3 regions of the Enterobacter dykesii genome follow, and region 2 is predicted to be linked to each of the others. Evidence: predicted binding sites of a transcription regulator. Region 2 holds the regulator's gene; each other region holds the start of a gene.
The links. Region 2 encodes Fur, which represses iron uptake genes when iron is present. Its sites were predicted from a motif close to ATAATAATGAGAACNACTATCAA; they were not measured.
Positions count from the first base shown of each region.

Region 1: bfd (bacterioferritin-associated ferredoxin) is a predicted target of Fur. The motif match lies at 1,115-1,137, and genes of this name have one in related genera.
Region 3: F0320_RS18595 (siderophore-interacting protein) is a predicted target of Fur. The motif match lies at 921-943, and genes of this name have one in related genera.

Region 1 covers NZ_CP126604.1:4,127,163-4,129,431, forward strand. Annotated here, with positions in the region: gene F0320_RS19765 (prepilin peptidase) at 1-353, shown strand, start outside; gene bfr (bacterioferritin) at 337-813, opposite strand; gene bfd (bacterioferritin-associated ferredoxin) at 886-1,080, opposite strand; gene tuf (elongation factor Tu) at 1,260-2,269, opposite strand, start outside.
Region 2 covers NZ_CP126604.1:1,226,122-1,228,390, reverse strand. Annotated here, with positions in the region: gene fldA (flavodoxin FldA) at 103-633, shown strand; gene fur (ferric iron uptake transcriptional regulator) at 924-1,370, shown strand; gene chiQ (ChiQ/YbfN family lipoprotein) at 1,465-1,794, opposite strand; gene chiP (chitoporin ChiP) at 1,842-2,269, opposite strand, start outside.
Region 3 covers NZ_CP126604.1:3,902,044-3,904,312, reverse strand. Annotated here, with positions in the region: gene F0320_RS18605 (methyl-accepting chemotaxis protein) at 1-353, shown strand, start outside; gene F0320_RS18600 (PadR family transcriptional regulator) at 350-844, opposite strand; gene F0320_RS18595 (siderophore-interacting protein) at 992-1,756, shown strand; gene F0320_RS18590 (DNA repair protein) at 1,757-2,269, opposite strand, start outside.

The sequences.
Region 1 (2,269 bases), 1.7 Mb from region 2:
TGCTCTTTCAGCTCTGCGTCCAACCTGATTTTCTGCCGAGTGCCGTGGTAGGTGCGATGGCTGGATATATCAGCTTTGCCGTTATTTACTGGGGATATCGGTTTATCTGCCGGCGTGAAGGGATGGGATATGGTGATGTAAAATACCTGGCGGCGCTTGGTGCGTGGCATGGCTGGTGCATGTTGCCTGCGCTGGCGTTACTCGCTGCGCTTATGGCGCTACTTTGCATTCTTGTGTTTTCGTTACTCCCCGGCGATAAGGGAGCATTAAAAAACCCACTGCCTTTTGGGCCATTTCTGGCAGCAGCGGGTTTATGCGTAGGCTGGAAGACGGTGGTTACTCTTCCACTTTAATCTGCGACTGAAGGTAGTTCTGCAGACCGATTTTAGCAATCAGATCCAGCTCCGTTTCCAGCCAGTCAATATGACCTTCTTCATCGGCCAGGATCTGAATCATCATATCGCGACTGACGTAGTCATGTACGCTGTCGGCATAGGCAATGGCTTCACGGAGATCTTTGGCACCTTCAAGTTCCAGCCTGAGGTCGGAACGCAGCATCTCTTCGACATCTTCTCCGATGCCCAGCTTTCCAAGATCCTGCAGGTTTGGAATGCCTTCAAGGAATAAAATACGCTCGATATATTTATCAGCGTGCTTCATTTCATCGATCGATTCATGGTACTCAACGTCGTTCAGACGTTTAAGCCCCCAGTTTTTGAACATTCTCGCGTGAAGAAAGTACTGGTTAATTGCGACAAGCTCATTTCCCAATAATTTATTGAGATAACTTATGATTTTAACATCACCTTTCATTATATAGTCCCTCCGCTTCCACTCATTGAAGCGTAGATCGGGCTACAGGGATGTCAAAAAAAAGATGGGCGCTTACGCGATCTCTTTGTATTCCGGGATCTGCATCAATTCGTCCTGCATGATCTCTCGCGCAGCACGTACACATTTACCGCATTGATTTCCCACTGGAACAAATTTGCGTAGCTGCTGAAATGACTGAGGCTGAAACTGACGAACGGCCTGACGTATTTTCTTGTCGCTTACACCATTACATAAACAAACGTACATAGAGACTCCCGTTCAAATTATGCGCAAAGTGTAAGTGAGAATGGTTATGATTACAATAGCACAAACGCCACAATACGGGGCGGGAGCAGGCAAAGAATGCGTAATTTTGTGACAATGCCTGAGCGGCAGAAAACAAAAAAGGACGCCGAAGCGTCCTTTTTTTATTCGGGGATAATTAATTAGCCCAGAACTTTAGCAACAACGCCCGCGCCAACGGTACGGCCGCCTTCACGGATTGCGAAACGCAGACCGTCATCCATCGCGATTGGGTGGATCAGAGTCACAACCATCTTGATGTTGTCGCCTGGCATTACCATCTCAACGCCTTCTGGCAGTTCGATGGTACCGGTCACGTCAGTTGTACGGAAGTAGAACTGTGGACGGTAGCCTTTGAAGAACGGAGTATGACGGCCGCCTTCGTCTTTGGACAGGATGTACACTTCAGATTCGAACTTGGTGTGTGGCTTGATTGAGCCTGGCTTCGCCAGAACCTGACCACGTTCGATTTCTTCACGTTTGATACCACGCAGCAGAACACCAACGTTCTCACCAGCACGGCCTTCGTCCAGCAGTTTGCGGAACATTTCAACGCCAGTACAGGTAGACTTAGCAGTCTCTTTGATACCAACGATTTCAACTTCTTCGCCAACTTTGATGATACCGCGCTCTACACGACCGGTAACAACGGTACCACGACCGGAGATGGAGAATACGTCTTCGATTGGCAGCAGGAATGGCTTGTCAATCGCACGCTCTGGTTCTGGGATGTAAGAATCCAGGAAGCCAGCCAGTTCGATGATTTTCGCTTCCCACTCAGCTTCGCCTTCCAGCGCTTTCAGAGCAGAACCACGAACGATTGGGGTATCGTCGCCCGGGAAATCGTACTGAGACAGCAGTTCACGAACTTCCATCTCTACCAGTTCCAGCAGCTCTTCGTCATCAACCATGTCGCATTTGTTCAGGAACACGATGATGAAAGGAACGCCTACCTGACGACCCAGCAGGATGTGCTCACGAGTCTGAGGCATTGGGCCGTCAGTCGCAGCAACAACCAGGATCGCGCCGTCCATCTGCGCAGCACCGGTGATCATGTTTTTAACATAGTCGGCGTGGCCTGGGCAGTCTACGTGTGCGTAGTGGCGAGTCGGGGTGTCATATTCAACGTGGGAAGTGTTGATGGTGATACCAC
Region 2 (2,269 bases):
GCGATAGCTGTTTCCGCAGGGTTGCCAGTTCTGCTATTATTGCCCTTATCCGTGGCCGAATTGCGCCACCATACTATTAAGTTTCAAGAGGTTATTTTACTCATGGCAATCATCGGCATTTTCTTTGGCAGTGATACCGGCAATACCGAAAATATCGCAAAAAACATTCAAAAACAGCTCGGTAAAGACGTTGCTGATGTGCATGACATCGCCAAGAGCAGCAAAGAAGATCTGGAAGGCTATGACATTCTGCTGCTGGGTATCCCAACCTGGTACTACGGTGAAGCCCAGTGCGACTGGGATGATTTCTTCCCGACGCTGGAAGAAGTGGACTTCAACGGTAAGCTGGTCGCGCTGTTCGGTTGTGGTGACCAGGAAGACTACGCCGAATACTTCTGTGACGCGCTGGGTACCATCCGCGATATCATTGAGCCGAACGGTGCAGTGATCGTAGGCCACTGGCCGACCGCCGGTTACCACTTTGAAGCGTCCAAAGGCCTGGCTGATGACGATCACTTCGTAGGTCTGGCCATTGACGAAGACCGTCAGCCAGAGCTCACAGCAGAGCGCGTTGAGAAATGGGTGAAGCAGATCCGTGAAGAACTGCACCTGGATGATATTCTGAACGCCTGATTTTATCGCGGCGCAACTGCGGTTGCGCCCATGCCCCAGGTCAAACCGATTAAATTAATCGCTACAATCTTTTAACTTTTTCGCCCAGACCTGTACAATGTCTCCCTGATAAAACGTGGTTTTCCATTGAGCAAGTTTGTTGGTGATACCACGTTTTTATAAGCATATTTTGCCTGAGACTTGCAGTTTTCATTTAGCCATGGCAGTTCTATAATGAGACGCATTATCCCGGGTGCATTTTCTGTCACTTCCCACAGAAGTGAATCGTTTAGCAACAGGACAGATTCCGCATGACTGACAACAATACCGCATTAAAGAAGGCTGGCCTGAAAGTTACGCTTCCTCGGTTAAAAATCCTTGAAGTGCTTCAGGGTCCAGACAATCACCATGTCAGTGCGGAAGACCTTTATAAACGTCTTATCGACATGGGTGAAGAGATTGGGCTGGCTACCGTCTATCGCGTGCTGAACCAGTTTGATGACGCGGGCATTGTTACCCGTCATAATTTCGAAGGCGGTAAATCCGTTTTCGAACTGACCCAGCAGCAGCACCACGATCACCTGATCTGCCTCGATTGCGGCAAGGTCATTGAATTCAGCGATGATTCCATCGAAGCGCGCCAGCGTGAAATCGCGGCGCGTCATGGCATCCGCCTGACGAACCACAGCCTGTACCTTTACGGTCACTGCGCTGAAGGCGACTGCCGCGAAGACGACCACGCGCACGACGCGAAATAATAAGATTCATACTCTGAGCCAGCCGCAAGGTTGGCTTTTTTTTGCCTGAAAAAAGCCCGGTAAGCGCAGCGCCACCGGGCATGATAACAGCGAATTAGTTACTGTTATTGCTTCGTATTTCTTTCCAAATCTGGTCGCAACGCTTCGCAACTTCCTGATCGTTACCGGTTTTACGCGCCTGGATACAGGCCTGGTAATCCATTACGCGGACGTTCTCCTGCGTCGCGAACTGCTCGTGCGCTTTCTCTTTCTTCAGCACGTTCAGCACGCTCTGACAGGCTTGAATTTTCTCCGGCGATCCTTCCGCAGTATTTATACAGGCGCTATAGGCCTCCTTCAGACGGGAGTCCTCTTTCGGCGCCTCACTCTGAGCACACGCCACCAGCCCTGATGCCAGCAACGCGACGATTACGATTTTTTTCATCATATGCAGTCTCCATACCGGCGGGACTCGGCCCGCCGGGGCGTTCATCAGAAGATGGTGAATGGGGCGATAACCATGAATTTCACGTCACGCTCATCCTGGAAGATGTTGCCGTAACCGCCTGCATAGCTCGGGATATCTGAGTGGTTGTCATACTGAGTGAAGTGCAGTTTGAACATTGTGCCTTTCGCGCGGCCATCCTGCAGGGTATAGATAGCATCGAGGCTGTACGCAGACTCTTTCAGGCGATAGTTGGGATCGTAGTATGCATCCGGCGTGGCCATATCGGCAGGTTTTGCGTCCCAGGCGTAAGCGTAAGAAGCGCCCACCGCCCAGCCAGGCAGGTTCCAGTTTTTCAGGTCATACATTGCGCCAAAGAAGACCGCTTTCTCGCCGTCGGCGTTGAAGTCTGAGCGGTTATCCCACCAGATATCAAGACGACCGTTGGATGAGGCGTAGGTCGGGGTCATACGCT
Region 3 (2,269 bases), 1.9 Mb from region 2:
CCCAGAAGAGCGCGTCGTCTGCCAGCGAAATCCGCGAGCTGATTGAGAGCTCCACCAGCCAGACCCAGGACGGGATGAACCTGGTTGAAAAAGCGAGTGGACTGATCAACGGGATGGTCGGCAACGTGGAAGAGATGGACGTGATCCTGCGGGAAATTCGGCAGGCCAGCCACGAGCAGACGGAAGGTATCTCGCAGATTAACAGCGCGATTGGCCTGATTGATGCTACCACCCAGCAGAACTCCGCGCTGGTCGAGGAGTCTGTGGCTGCAGCAGCATCCCTTAACGAACAGGCGATGCACCTGAAAGAGCTGGTACGCGTCTTCCGCGTGAGCGAGCACGCTCCGGCTTAATCCAGCTGGGAGATCTCGAGCGCCGCGCGGTCAATCACGCCGATAATCTGCTTGAGCTGCGCGTCGCTGAGCTCTCCCTGATTCACCTTCAGGTCTAACACCGCTTTGAAGTTATCCAGCGCCCGCTTCATCTGCGGGTTTTTGCGCAGCTGAAAACCGACGGAACGCGCTTTGATACGTGCCTGTATCTGCTCCAGCTGTTCCCGGTTCTCGTCCAGCCAGCGTTGTCCTTCAGCGGTAATCCTAATCGTCTTACGACCGTTCTCTTCTTCCGTAATGGTGATAAACGACTGATCCTGAAGATAATCCAGGGTCGGGTAGATCACTCCGGGGCTCGGGGTGTAATTCCCCTGAGTCAGATTCTCGATCTCTTTGATCAGCTCGTAGCCGTGGCTCGCGCTGCGGGTCAGGATATCCAGAATCACCAGCCGCAGATCGCCGTGGCCGAAAAAGCGCGGTCGACGCCCGCCGCTGTCGTGTTCGTGTCGCATAATACGTCCTTCAATTTGATATATCTAAACTATATCTAAGATATATTCAGATGCAATCTAAAAGATCTTGCATTTTTCATTATTAGTAATCATTATCATTTGAAAATTGATTTAGATATATCGTATTCATCAGAGAAGGGGCTATAAATGGCATCTACCCGTTACCCACAGCGTGTTCGTAATGACCTGCGCTTTCGCGAGCTGACGGTGCTCCGCGTCGAGCGCGCCAGCGCGGGTTTCCAGCGCATTGTTTTAGGCGGCGAGGCGCTGGAGGGCTTTAGCTCTCGCGGTTTCGACGACCATACCAAAGTCTTTTTCCCGGCCCCGGGTGTGGTGTTTGTACCGCCGGTGGTCACCGATGAAGGCATCGACTGGGGCGACGGCGTACGTCCTCAGGCGCGCGACTATACGCCTCTGTACGATGAGGAAAATCATGAGCTGGTACTCGATTTCTTCATTCATGACGGCGGCGTTGCCAGCTGCTGGGCGGTCGAGGCGAAAGCGGGGGACAGCCTGACCATCGGCGGCCCGCGCGGTTCGCTGGTGGTGCCGGAGGATTACGCCTGGCAGCTGTACGTGTGCGACGAGTCCGGCATGCCTGCGCTGCGTCGACGCTTAGAGAGCATTGCTAAACTGCCGGTTCGCCCGGAAATTCATGCGGTTGTGACGGTCGGAGACGATTCTTATAAGGCGTATCTGGCGCACCTGAGTGAATTCAACATCACCTGGGTGGTGGGCCACAGCGAGCAGGCAGTAGCGGACCATCTGACGGCGCTGACCGTCCCAGGGGAAGATTACTTCATCTGGCTGACCGGGGAAGGGAAGGTGGTGAAGACGCTGAGCCGTCAGTTTGAAACCGACGCGATTGACCCACAGCTGGTGCGTGCCAGCGCATACTGGCACGCCAAATAATCAGGCGGCGGAATCCAGCTGCGCTTCGCTCACCTGATGTTCGAGCGAGGCGCGGACCTCGTGCAGCGCTTTCTCCTGCTGAGCGAAGTACGCTTCCATATTGTTGAGCGACGAGACCAGAAGCCAGGACTCCTCTTTCTCCAGCTCTGCCAGCTCGTTCACTAAAATGTCTATCTGCTCGCGAACCTGCGCCATTTTTTTGCGGATACGTTCCAGATCGTTCAGCCTGTCGCTTGCCATCAATGGCTCAAAGCCCTGCTGCAGGCGGGCCACCAGTGAGCGAATGGTTTTAACGTCGCCACGCTGCTTCGCCTGGTTGAGCTGGACCATCATCGCGTTGGCTTCCTCTTTCAGATCGTCTGCAACCAGGTCCGGGTGGCAGAGCTTGCTCGCCTGCCGCCAGAGACGCTTCAGCTCGTTCCGATCCTCTTCCGAAAGATCCTTACCCTTGCGCAGCCGCACTTCGGCATCGTGATGCTGCTCGCGATATTTCTCGTACTCTTCATTAGCGTC